3 linked regions of the Paraburkholderia bryophila genome follow. The protein of the gene in region 1 interacts with the protein of each later gene in a pairwise test. Links are inferred from orthologs where the notes say so. Each region holds a gene or a part of one and is shown in the gene's direction. Other genes may lie near its edges. The genes, in order: lpdA, odhB and GGD40_RS19060.

Region 1 (4,042 bases):
GTGGCGGCGAGCTGAATCTGCTGCCGTGGCCGAAGGTCGACTTCACGAAGTTCGGTCCGGTCGATCCGAAGCCGCTGTCGCGTATCAAGAAGATCTCGGGCGCGAACCTGCATCGCAACTGGGTCATGATTCCGCACGTCACGAACAATGACGAAGCGGATATCACCGAGCTCGAAGCGCTGCGCGTGCAGTTGAACAAGGAAAACGAAAAGTCGGGCGTCAAGATCACGATGCTGGCTTTCGTCATCAAGGCGGTCGTCTCCGCTTTGAAGCAGTTCCCGACGTTCAATGCCAGCCTCGACGGCGATAACCTGGTGTTCAAGCAGTACTTCCATATCGGATTTGCTGCTGATACGCCGAATGGGTTGGTCGTTCCTGTTATTCGTGATGCCGACAAGAAGGGTCTGGTCGAGATCGCCAAGGAAATGACCGAGCTGTCCAAGGCCGCTCGTGACGGCAAGTTGAAGCCGGATCAGATGCAAGGTGGGTGTTTCTCGATTTCGTCGCTGGGCGGGATCGGTGGCACCAACTTCACGCCGATTATCAATGCGCCTGAAGTCGCCATTCTCGGGTTGTCGCGTGGCGCGATGAAGCCGGTTTGGGATGGGAAACAGTTCGTTCCGCGTCTGGTCTTGCCGCTTTCTTTGTCGTATGACCATCGGGTTATTGATGGTGCTGCCGCGGCTCGGTTTAATGCGTATCTGGGTGCGATTCTTGCCGATTTTCGGCGTGTGATTCTTTGATTGGGTGATGTTGTGTGTGGGGCGCGGGGTGTTGTTGTCTGTTATCCGCGTCCCTCTGTAGAACCTGATTTCACGGCGGTCTATTAGCGTCGCCCCTGTGCGGGGCGGCACCTACTTTTCTTTGTCTTCCAAAGAAAAGTAGGCAAAAGAAAGGCGCGTCCTTGGGCGGACAGCAAAGGCTGATTCTGTCCTCGGCGTTGCTAGCTTTTAGGCTGCTTTTTCTTGGGTTCTTTCCTCATCACCGATCAATAAGAGAAGGGGACACTATGAGTCTCGTCGAAGTTAAAGTGCCGGATATCGGTGACTTCAAAGACGTCGATGTCATCGAAGTCAATATCAAACCGGGCGATGTCATCGAGAACGAACAAGCTCTCATGACCCTCGAGTCCGATAAAGCCTCCATCGAAGTGCCCAGCGATACCGCCGGCACCGTCAAGGAAGTTCGCGTCAAAGCCGGTGACAAAGTCTCACAAGGTACCGTGATCGCTTTGGTTGAATCCTCCGCCGATGCGGCGCCCGCGAAAGATGCACCTAAGGCTCCCGCGAAAGAACCCGAGAAGGCACCCGCTCAAGCCGAAGCGAAGCCGCAAGCAGCGCAAGCTGCCGCTGCACCGAAGGCCGCTGCGCCCGCTCCGCAAGCAGGGAGCTTCTCCGGTAGCGCCGATATCGAATGCGACATGCTCGTGCTCGGTTCAGGCCCCGGTGGTTATTCGGCGGCGTTCCGCTCGGCCGATCTGGGTATGAAGACGGTGCTCGTCGAGCGTTATTCGACGCTCGGTGGCGTCTGTCTGAATGTCGGCTGTATTCCGTCGAAAGCGCTGTTGCACACAGCGCTCGTCATGGACGAGGCCGAAGCGCTCGGCGCGCACGGTATCACGTTCGCCAAGCCGCAGATCGATCTCGACAAGCTGCGTGACTTCAAGTCGGGCGTCGTCAAGAAGCTCACCGGCGGTCTCGCCGGCATGGCCAAGGCGCGTAAGGTCGAAGTCGTGACGGGCAACGGCGCGTTCGTCGATCCGAATCACATGGAAGTGCAGACGGAAGCGGGCAAGAAAGTCGTCAAGTTCAAGCAGGCGATCATCGCCGCGGGCTCGGAAGCGGTGAAGCTGCCGTTCATTCCGGAAGATCCGCGTGTGATCGACTCGACCGGGGCGCTCGAATTGCGCCAGATTCCGCAACGCATGCTGGTGATCGGCGGCGGCATCATCGGGCTGGAAATGGCCACGGTGTACGCGACCCTCGGCGCGAAAATCGACGTGGTCGAAATGCTCGACGGTCTGATGGCCGGCGCGGATCGCGATCTGGTCAAGGTCTGGGAAAAGTACAACAGCAAGCGTTTCGCCAACGTCATGCTGAAGACCAAAACCACCGCGGCGGAAGCGAAAGACGACGGCATCTACGTGTCGTTCGAAGGCGAAAAAGCCCCGGCCGAAGCGCAACGCTACGACCTCGTGCTGGTCGCCGTCGGCCGTACGCCGAACGGCAAGAAGATCGGCGCGGATAAGGCCGGCGTCGCCGTGACGGATCGCGGCTTTATCGACGTCGACAAGCAGATGCGCACCAACGTGCCGCATATCTTCGCAATCGGCGATATCGTCGGTCAGCCGATGCTCGCGCACAAAGCCGTGCACGAAGGTCACGTCGCCGCCGAAGTCGCTCACGGCGAAAAGGCGTACTTCGATGCGCTGCAGATTCCGTCGGTGGCCTACACCGATCCGGAAGTCGCTTGGGCCGGCAAGACGGAAGACCAGTTGAAGGCCGCCGGCATCAAGTTCGGCAAGGCGGTGTTCCCGTGGGCCGCGTCTGGCCGCGCAATCGCCAACGGCCGCGACGAAGGCTTCACGAAGCTGCTGTTCGACGAGGAAACGCATCGCGTGATCGGCGGCGGTATCGTCGGTCTGAATGCGGGCGACCTGATCAGCGAAGTCTGTCTCGCGATCGAAATGGGAGCGGATGCAACGGATATCGGTAAAACGATTCACCCGCATCCGACACTCGGCGAATCGGTCGGCATGGCCGCCGAGTTGTACGAAGGCGTCTGTACCGACCTGCCGCCGGTGAAAAAGAAGTAAGGCGGTTCGGTTCGCCTGCGTCATGCAGGCGAGCTCGATAAAGCTCAAGCCAATGAAAAAACGGCGCGCCCCGCAAAGGGCGCGCCGTTTTCTTTTGAGCACGTACTCACTACCAGTCACACACCGGTACCGCGTTGCCGTTCAACCGCCGTGACACCGTTCTACGCTGAACGCCAGGCCAAGCGCCAAAAAAAATCCCGGCCATTCGCCGGGCAAACGATACGTCGTTCAACGTATCGGAGCGTCCAGCCAGTTAACACCGTGTGAGCGGCAACGGCGCGACGCTGTTGCTTAAGATAACGCCGGCGCCGCGAAAGAGCGGGGGCCGGCGTGTAGTGCTACGAATGCTGTCTGAAACGAGTGCTGCCTGAAACTTAGACCGTCTTCTTGGCCGAGCGCGATGCTTGTGCAGCGGCTTGCGAAGCTGCCTTCGAAGCGGCCGTTGCGGCTGCATTGAAGTTGCTTTCGGCGATTTCAACAGCTTGCTTCGTCGCCTTGTGAACCGTTTCGTACGTCGTGTTAGCGGCGGTGATCGCCGACTTGATCACGGCGACAGCCGTTTCCGAACCAGCCGGTGCGTTCTTCGCAACGTTCTCGACGAGCGCCTGAACCTTGCGGTTTTGCTCTTCGAATTGCGCTTCAGCGACGCGGGTGAATTCACCTTGCGTTGCCGAGACGATTTCATACACGTGACGGCCGTACGACAGCGCCTTTTCAGCAACCGGTTGCGCGAGGCTAGCTTGCAGTGCCAACAGTTCCTGGCCGTCTTTGACCGACAGCGCGCGTTGGGCATTTTCCTGACTTTCCGCAATCGTCGACTTCACGACTTGCAGGTTCAGCTCAACCAGCTTTTCGACGCCTTCAAATGCCTTGGTCGTCAGGCCGAACAGCGTTTCAAAGTTGGCTTTCTGGGCTGCAGCGAATTGCTCAGGGGTCAGCAGAGTCATGGTTTACGCTCCTGGATTGCGGTCTGTCTGTGCGGACCGCTTTGGGTAAGTGGCGAGACGCCTTGAAGCTCGTCCCCCCGAACCGCGATGTATTGTGCATCGCAGCAATGGTTCCCATTTTAGGATGGCTGCGGCGAATGTCAAGCCCTTTTTGTGCGCCGCACAATATTAAGAAAGTGTTGATAAAACAATGCCTTATGCGGACAGCATGACGATCGTATGACGCAAGTTAAATTGACTGTCGCACCGCGCTGGTGCGCGATAGATCCGCATTTGTTAC
Region 2 (4,121 bases), 3.4 Mb from region 1 along the record:
GAGCAAGTACGCGGTGGATTGGGTGCCGTTCCTGAACCGCAAGTGGACCGACGCAGCCGACACGGCCGTGCCGCTCGCGGAACTGAAGCGCCTTGCCGAGCGCATCACCACGGTGCCGGAAAACTTCAAGGTTCACCCGCTGGTCGAGCGCGTTCTCAACGACCGTCGCGCGATGGGCCGTGGCGAAGCCAAGCTCGATTGGGGTATGGGCGAGCACCTGGCATTCGCGTCGCTGGTCGCGTCCGGTTACGCCGTGCGCCTGACCGGTCAGGACTCGGGCCGCGGCACGTTCACGCACCGTCACTCGGTGCTGCACGATCAGAACCGCGAACGCTGGAACGACGGCACGTACGTGCCGCTGCAGAACATTGCCGAAGGTCAGGCGAAGTTCAACGTGATCGACTCGGTGCTGTCGGAAGAAGCGGTGCTCGGTTTCGAGTATGGCTACTCGACCGCTGAACCGAATACGTTCGTCGCGTGGGAAGCGCAGTTCGGCGACTTCGTGAACGGCGCGCAAGTCGTGATCGACCAGTTCATCTCGTCGGGCGAAGTGAAGTGGGGCCGCGTGTCGGGTCTCACTATGCTCCTGCCGCACGGCTATGAAGGCCAGGGTCCGGAACACTCGTCGGCACGTATCGAGCGTTTCCTGCAACTGTGCGCGGATCACAACATGCAGGTCGTTCAACCGACCACGCCGGCGCAGATTTTCCATCTGTTGCGCCGTCAGATGATCCGCCTGTTCCGCAAGCCGCTGATCGTCGCGACGCCGAAGTCGCTGCTGCGCCACAAGGAAGCGGTGTCGGATCTGTCGGAACTCGCGAAGGGCGCGTTCCAGCCGATCATCGGCGAAGTGGACGAAGCCGTCGACGCGAAGAAGGTCAAGCGCGTGGTGGCCTGCTCGGGCCGCGTGTATTACGACCTCGTCGCGCATCGCCGCGAAGCGAAGCAGTACGACGTCGCGATCCTCCGTATCGAACAGCTCTATCCGTTCGCGCACAAGCAGTTCGAATCGGAAATGAAGAAGTACGACAACGCGACCGAAGTGGTCTGGGTGCAGGACGAGCCGCAGAATCAAGGCCCGTGGTTCTACATCGAGCATCACCTGAAGGAAGGCATGAAGGACGGGCAGAAGCTGGCGTACAGCGGCCGTCCGGCTTCGGCCTCGCCGGCAGTCGGCTACTACGCGAAGCACTACGAGCAGCAGAAGGCGCTGGTCGAAGGCGCGTTCGGCCGTCTCAAGAGCTCGTCGATCGCTAAATAAGCAAAACAGACGAACCGGGAAAGCGCAGTGCGCTTTCCCGTGCCGCCTTCTCTGAACTAACGAAAGTTCACAAACGGCAGGCATGGTTCGCAGGCGGTCGTCGTTCCCCGCGCCGTCACCCGATACGTATTCAGGATATTCATAATGGCTATTGTTGAAGTCAAGGTTCCCCAGCTGTCCGAGTCGGTCTCGGAAGCCACGATGCTGCAGTGGAAGAAGAAGCCCGGCGAGGCTGTCGCCATCGACGAAATTCTCATCGAAATCGAGACCGACAAGGTCGTGCTCGAAGTGCCGGCACCCGCAGCCGGCGTGCTCGCGCAAATCATCTCGAACGACGGCGACATCGTCGCCGCCGATCAGGTGATCGCGAAGATCGACACCGAAGGCAAGGCTGGCGCCGCTGCCGTCGAAGCCGAAGTGAAGCCGGCTCCGGTTGCTGAACCGGCACAAGCCGCTGCTCCGGCCGCACAAGCCGCCTCCGCAACGGGTGCGAACACCGCTGCTTCGCCGGCTGCCGGCAAGCTGATGGCGGAGAAGGGTCTGTCGTCGGGCGACGTCGCCGGCACGGGCCGCGACGGCCGCATCACCAAGGGCGACGTGCTGACCGCCGGCGCCCCGGCTGCCAAGGCCGCACCGGCTCCGGCCGCTGCCGCACCGAAGGCGGCCAAGCCGTCGCTGCCGGAAGTCAAGGGCCCGGCCTCGGCCGACCAGTGGCTGAAGGACCGCCCGGAACAACGCGTGCCGATGTCGCGTCTGCGCGCACGGATCGCCGAACGTCTGCTCGAGTCGCAGCAAACCAACGCCATCCTGACCACGTTCAACGAAGTGAACATGGCTCCGGTGATGGACCTGCGCAACAAGTACAAAGACAAGTTCGAAAAAGAACATGGCGTGAAGCTCGGCTTCATGTCGTTCTTCGTCAAGGCGGCGGTTCACGCGCTGAAGAAGTACCCGCTGGTGAACGCGTCGATCGACGGCAACGACATCGTCTATCACGGCTACTTCGACATTGGTATCGCGGTCGGTTCGCCGCGTGGCCTGGTGGTGCCGATCCTGCGCAATGCAGATCAGCTGAGCCTCGCTGAAATCGAGAAGAAGATCGCCGAATTCGGTCAGAAAGCGAAAGACGGGAAGCTGTCGATCGACGAAATGACCGGCGGTACGTTCTCGATCTCGAACGGTGGTGTGTTCGGTTCGATGCTGTCGACCCCGATCATCAACCCGCCGCAATCCGCGATTCTCGGCGTGCACGCCACCAAGGAACGCGCTGTGGTCGAAAACGGCCAGATCGTGATCCGCCCGATGAACTACCTGGCGCTGTCGTACGACCACCGCATCATCGACGGTCGCGAAGCGGTGCTGTCGCTGGTGGCCATGAAAGACGCGCTGGAAGATCCGGCTCGTCTGTTGCTCGACCTGTAAGCACGCGTCGGGTTGGGCCGGCGTCGGCTTGTCATCGCACAAGTCGACGCCATCTAAGCACTACGTCTTTCCAGCATTCCGCAGCACAGGAACGCCGCGCGCCTCGAAGCGTGGCCGCGCGCCGTTCCGCCATCGAAAGGATTGTCATGTCCAAAGAATTTGACGTCGTCGTGATCGGCGCAGGCCCCGGCGGTTATATCGCCGCCATCCGCGCAGCGCAGCTCGGCAAGACCGTCGCGTGTATCGAGAAGTGGAAGAACCCGGCCGGCACGCTGAAGCTCGGCGGCACGTGCCTGAACGTGGGTTGCATTCCGTCGAAGGCGTTGCTCGCGTCGTCGGAAGAATTTGAAAACGCATCGCATCACCTGGGCGACCACGGCATCTCCGTGGAAAACGTCAAGGTCGACATCGCGAAGATGCTGGCCCGCAAGGAAAGCATCGTCGAGAAGATGACCAAGGGTATCGAATTCCTGTTCCGCAAGAACAAGATCACGTGGCTCAAGGGTCACGGCAAGTTCACCGGCAAGACGGACGCCGGCGTGCAGATCGAAGTGAGCGGCGAAGGCGAGACGGAAGTCGTCACGGCAAAGAACGTGATCATCGCCACGGGTTCGAAGGCGCGTCATCTGCCGGGCATTCCGGTCGACAACAGGATCGTCGCCGACAACGAAGGCGCACTGACGTTCGACACCGTGCCGAAGAAGCTGGCCGTGATCGGCGCCGGCGTGATCGGTCTGGAACTCGGTTCGGTGTGGCGTCGTCTGGGCGCGGACGTGACCGTGCTCGAAGCGCTGCCGGAATTCCTCGGCGCGGCTGACCAGTCGCTGGCTAAAGAAGCCGCCAAGCAGTTCAAGAAGCAGGGTCTGGACATTCACGTCGGCGTGAAGGTCGGCGAAATCAAGGCAACGGACAAGAATGTCACGATCGCTTACACGGACAAGGACGGCAACGCGCAATCGCTTGAAGCCGACCGCCTGATCGTTTCGATCGGCCGCGTGCCGAACACCGACAACCTCGGCCTCGAAGCGATCGGCCTGAAGGCCAACGAGCGCGGCTTCATCGACGTCAACGACCACTGCGCGACGGCGGTGCCGAACGTGTACGCGATCGGCGACGTGGTGCGTGGCCCGATGCTCGCGCACAAGGCGGAAGACGAAGGCGTGCTGGTGGCCGAGATCATCGACGGTCAGAAGCCGCATATCGACTACAACTGCATTCCGTGGGTGATCTACACCGAACCGGAAATCGCGTGGGTCGGCAAGACCGAACAGCAACTGAAGGCGGAAGGCCGCGAAGTCAAGACGGGCCAGTTCCCGTTCATGGCGAACGGCCGCGCGCTCGGCATCAACAAGGCGGAAGGTTTCGTCAAGATGATCGCCGACGCGAAGACCGACGAACTGCTCGGCGTGCACATCATCTCGGCCAACGCATCGGACCT
Region 3 (4,174 bases), 290 kb from region 1 along the record:
ACGCCATAGAGAGTCTGAACATGCAACTGCGCAAGATCATCAAGACCCGAGGCCACTTCCCCAACGACGAGGCCGCCATCAAGCTGCTGTGGCTGGCGCTACGTAACGTGCTGGCAAAGTCCGTGAGAGCGGCATTCGACTGGAAAGCGGCGATGAACCAGTTTGCTATCCTGTTTGGCGAGCGCTTCACGCTCGCACGTGGCTAGAAATCTTTAACCCGCCTCGCACACAAAAATGCGGACAGGTTCCTGCGCGCGCCTCCGCGGTCGGTCACCCAACCCATTGTGAGATCCCGGAGCACTTCGGCGCTTCGCCGAGGCGAAGCCGACGGCTCCCCCCGCGCGCAGAAAAACCACGGGTTCGAGGCGAACCGTTCCGGCGAGCGCGTAGCGCGAGGCGGGAGGAATGATGGCCTTGTCACGAGCGCGTAGTGTGCGGGAACACGGATTCCAGATGCACCACTACCGTGGCTGCGCGGGGGACCCGCTTAATGGTTAGCGGTGTGAGCCGCTTTCTTTTGCCTACTTTGCTTTGCGGCAGGCAAAGAAAAGTAGGTGCCGCCCCGCACAGGGGCAACGCTAATAGACCACTGTGATCACAAGGAAAGGCCAACGCAGCAGGCACGCAACCCAAGCGCCCCGCAGCCCACCCCAAAGTCAGAAAAACCAAAAAAGCCAAGCCCCCGCCGGGGCATATAATGTCCCCCGAACTGCCGCCCTCCCGAGAAAAATGCCCGATCTGCTCGCCAACCTGAACCCCGAACAACACGCCGCCGTCACGCTCCCCAACGAGCCGGCGCTCATCCTCGCCGGCGCGGGCAGCGGCAAGACCCGCGTGCTCATCACCCGCATCGCGTGGCTGATCCAGCACGGGCTGGCGTCGCCCGCCACCGTCCTCGCGGTGACCTTCACCAACAAAGCCGCCCGCGAAATGATGTCGCGTCTCCAGGGGCTGCTGCCGATCGACACGCGCGGCATGTGGATCGGCACCTTCCACGGCCTCTGCAATCGCATGCTCCGCGCGCACCATCGCGACGCAGGCCTGCCCGCCACGTTCCAGATCCTCGATACCGCTGACCAACTGTCCGCGATCAAGCGTCTGATGAAGGGCCTAAATATCGACGATGAAAAGTACCCGGCCAAAAACCTCCAGTACTTCATCAACAACGCGAAAGAACAAGGCCTGCGCCCGAAAGACGTCGACGCGACCGACAACTTCAACCTCAAATTCGTCGAACTCTACGGAGCCTACGACCAGCAGTGCCAGCGCGAAGGCGTGGTCGATTTCCCGGAACTGCTGCTGCGCTGCTTCGAGCTGCTCGCGCACAATCCGCCGCTGCGCGCCCACTATCAGGCGCGCTTTCGTCATATCCTCGTCGACGAGTTCCAGGACACCAACAAGCTGCAGTACGCGTGGCTCAAGATGCTGGCCGGCCAGACCAATTCGATTTTCGCGGTCGGCGACGACGACCAGTCGATCTATGCGTTCCGCGGCGCGAACGTCGGCAACATGCGCGACTTCGAACACGAGTTCAACGTCCGTCATCTGATCAAGCTGGAGCAGAACTACCGCTCGCACGGTCATATTCTCGACGCCGCCAATCAACTGATCGCCAACAACTCGCGGCGCCTGGGCAAAAACCTGCGCACCGACGCGGGTCACGGCGAACCGGTGCGCGTGTACGAATCCGCCACCGATTCGCAGGAAGCCGGCTGGATCGTCGAGGAAATCAAGGCGCTAATCAGCACCGGCACGTCGCGCAGCGAAATCGCGATCCTGTATCGCAGCAACGCGCAGTCGCGCACGATCGAACACACGCTGGTCAACGCGGGCATCGCGTATCGCGTGTATGGCGGCTTGCGCTTTTTCGAGCGCCAGGAAGTCAAGCACGCGCTCGCCTATCTGCGCCTGATCGACAATCCGAACGACGACACCGCGTTCGTGCGCGTCGTCAATTTCCCGACGCGCGGTATCGGCGCGCGGTCGATCGAACAACTCGCGGACGCGGCGCGTCTGTACAACTGCTCGATGGCCGCGGCGATTCCGTACGTGGCGGGCAAGGCGGGGTCGAGTCTCTCCGCTTTCGCGAACCTGGTCGGCAAGATGCGCGCGGAAACGCAGCAGATGAGCCTGCCGGAAACCGTCGAGTACGTGGTAGGCACAAGCGGGCTGTCCGAGTTCTATCAGAATGAACGCGAAGGCCAGGACCGGCTGGAGAACTTGCAGGAACTGGTCAACGCGGCGGCGGCGTTCGTCAGCGAAGAAGGCTACGGCATGGACACGCCGGCGCGTTCCATTCCGCTGCGCCCGGGCGCGAGCGCCGCGCCTGAGCTGGCGGTCGCCACCGACGACCCGAATACCGTTGTGTTCGATGCACCCGGCATCGCCGACCCGGCGCAAAACCCGGACACGATGACGCCGCTCGCCGGCTTCCTGTCGCACGCATCGCTCGAAGCGGGCGACAACCAGGCGCAAGCCGGCCAGGAAGCCGTGCAACTGATGACAGTGCACGCGGCCAAGGGGCTGGAGTTCACGGCGGTGTTCATCACCGGTCTCGAAGAGGGTTTGTTCCCGCACGAGAACAGCGCGATGGAGTCAGACGGTCTCGAGGAAGAGCGGCGCCTCATGTACGTGGCGATCACGCGCGCGAAGGAGCGTCTGTATCTGTCGTTCGCGCAAAGCCGCATGCTGCATGGCCAGACGCGCTACAACATCCGCTCGCGCTTCTTCGACGAACTGCCGCAGGAAACCCTCAAGTGGCTCACGCCGAAGATCGAGGCGGGCGCGCGCTGGGGCGGTGGCCGTTCGGACAACGCCGGGTACGGGCGCGACTGGTTCGCGCGGCCGGGTTATACGGGGCCCGCGTCGTCGACGCCGGCGCCGTTGCCGGCATTCGCGAATGAACAGCGGGCGGCGGAGACGGGCTTCCGCGTCGGGCAGCAGGTGTTCCACACCAAGTTCGGCGAAGGCACGATCACCGCGCTCGAAGGCGGCGGCGTCGACGCCAAGGCGCAGGTCAAATTCAAGCGGCACGGCGAGAAGTGGCTGGCGCTTGCGGTCGCCAAATTGCAGGCGGTCGAATGAGCGCCGCGCCCTCACATCGTCCGTTCGGTATTCTGGCGGCGCTGCCGCAGGAACTCGGCGATCTGATCGACGCGATGCGCGTCGAGTCCGGCGTGCGCACGATCACGCACGGTCAGCGCGATTATCACCTCGGCACCTTTCACGGCGCGCCTTGCGTCGTGACGCTGGCGCGGGTCGGCAAGGTGGCGGCGTCGGCCACGGTCAGTGCCCTGATTCACGCGTTCGACGTCGAGGCGGTCGTGTTCACCGGCGTCGCCGGTGGCGTGGGCGCGGACGTGCGGGTCGGCGATATCGTCGTGGCCAATGCGCTGCTGCAGCATGACCTCGACGCATCGCCGCTGTTTCCGCGCTTCGAAGTGCCGTTGCTGGGCGTGTCGCGTTTCGCGGCGGATGCGGCGCTGGCCGATCAGCTCGCGGCGGCTTGCGAACGCTTCGTCGCTGAAGAGGGCGCAGCGTCGGCGGCGCGGTTTGGGACTCAGGCGCCGCGCGTGCATCGCGGCCTGATTATCAGCGGCGATCAGTTCGTGGCCAGCGCGGCAGGCGTCAAAGCGTTGCGCGACGCATTGCCGGACGCGCTTGCGGTCGAAATGGAAGGCGCGGCAATCGCGCAGGTTTGCCACGAATACGGCGTGCCGTGCGCCGTGGTGCGCACGATCTCGGACACCGCCGACGATCACGCGCCGGAGTCGTTCGTATCGTTTCTGACGGAGATCGCCGGCACGTATTCGAACGCGATCCTGACGCGGTTTTTAGAAGCGCGGAGCGCGGCGCACTGACTGACCCGCGTCGCGGAGTGAATGACAACAACGCCGGCTGAATGCCGGCGTTTTTTGTCACAGCGCACGCTAATCCTTCCCCGTCTCGCCCAACGCCTCGCGCACCTGCTGCAACGCCGCCGGATCTTCAATGGTCGGCAAATCGCCCGGCTCACGCCCCTCCGCGAGCGCCGCGATCGCGCGGCGCAGCAGCTTGCCGGAGCGCGTCTTCGGCAGCATCGACACCACCACCACGCGCGCCGGCCGCGCAATCGCGCCGAGTTGACGGTCGACCGTCGCCGTGAGGTCGGCTTCGAGCTTCTTGCGTTTTTTCG

What was found.
Region 2: the proteins of lpdA (region 1) and odhB interact in binary tests that used the Escherichia coli proteins (3 or more experiments, as listed by UniProt). The link is inferred for Paraburkholderia bryophila from one-to-one orthologs.
Region 3: the proteins of lpdA (region 1) and GGD40_RS19060 interact in binary tests that used the Escherichia coli proteins (3 or more experiments, as listed by UniProt). The link is inferred for Paraburkholderia bryophila from one-to-one orthologs.

The regions. Positions count from the first base shown.
Region 1 is NZ_JACCAS010000001.1:4,531,326-4,535,367, forward strand. Bases 495-3,412 are described here. They hold lpdA (dihydrolipoyl dehydrogenase), read left to right. Parts: upstream 495-1,009; coding sequence 1,010-2,815; downstream 2,816-3,412. Other genes in these bases: aceF (dihydrolipoyllysine-residue acetyltransferase), read left to right, coding at 495-743; GGD40_RS20330 (phasin family protein), read right to left, coding at 3,190-3,412. Also shown: more of aceF, read left to right, coding at 1-494; more of GGD40_RS20330, read right to left, coding at 3,413-3,762. UniProt on the Escherichia coli protein: Lipoamide dehydrogenase is a component of the glycine cleavage system as well as of the alpha-ketoacid dehydrogenase complexes.
Region 2 is NZ_JACCAS010000001.1:1,114,079-1,118,199, reverse strand. The notes cover bases 548-3,544. They hold odhB (2-oxoglutarate dehydrogenase complex dihydrolipoyllysine-residue succinyltransferase), read left to right. Parts: upstream 548-1,405; coding sequence 1,406-2,683; downstream 2,684-3,544. Other genes in these bases: lpdA (dihydrolipoyl dehydrogenase), read left to right, coding at 2,830-3,544; GGD40_RS05055 (2-oxoglutarate dehydrogenase E1 component), read left to right, coding at 548-1,261. Also shown: more of GGD40_RS05055, read left to right, coding at 1-547; more of lpdA, read left to right, coding at 3,545-4,121. UniProt on the Escherichia coli protein: E2 component of the 2-oxoglutarate dehydrogenase (OGDH) complex which catalyzes the second step in the conversion of 2-oxoglutarate to succinyl-CoA and CO(2).
Region 3 is NZ_JACCAS010000001.1:4,241,223-4,245,396, forward strand. Bases 357-3,406 are described here. They hold GGD40_RS19060 (UvrD-helicase domain-containing protein), read left to right. Parts: upstream 357-729; coding sequence 730-3,084; downstream 3,085-3,406. Other genes in these bases: GGD40_RS19065 (5'-methylthioadenosine/adenosylhomocysteine nucleosidase), read left to right, coding at 3,081-3,406. Also shown: GGD40_RS19055 (IS256 family transposase), read left to right, coding at 1-206; more of GGD40_RS19065, read left to right, coding at 3,407-3,860; GGD40_RS19070 (propionate--CoA ligase), read right to left, coding at 3,930-4,174. UniProt on the Escherichia coli protein: A helicase with DNA-dependent ATPase activity. Unwinds DNA duplexes with 3'-5' polarity. Translocates on single-stranded DNA with 3'-5' polarity. Initiates unwinding more efficiently from a nicked substrate than double-stranded DNA.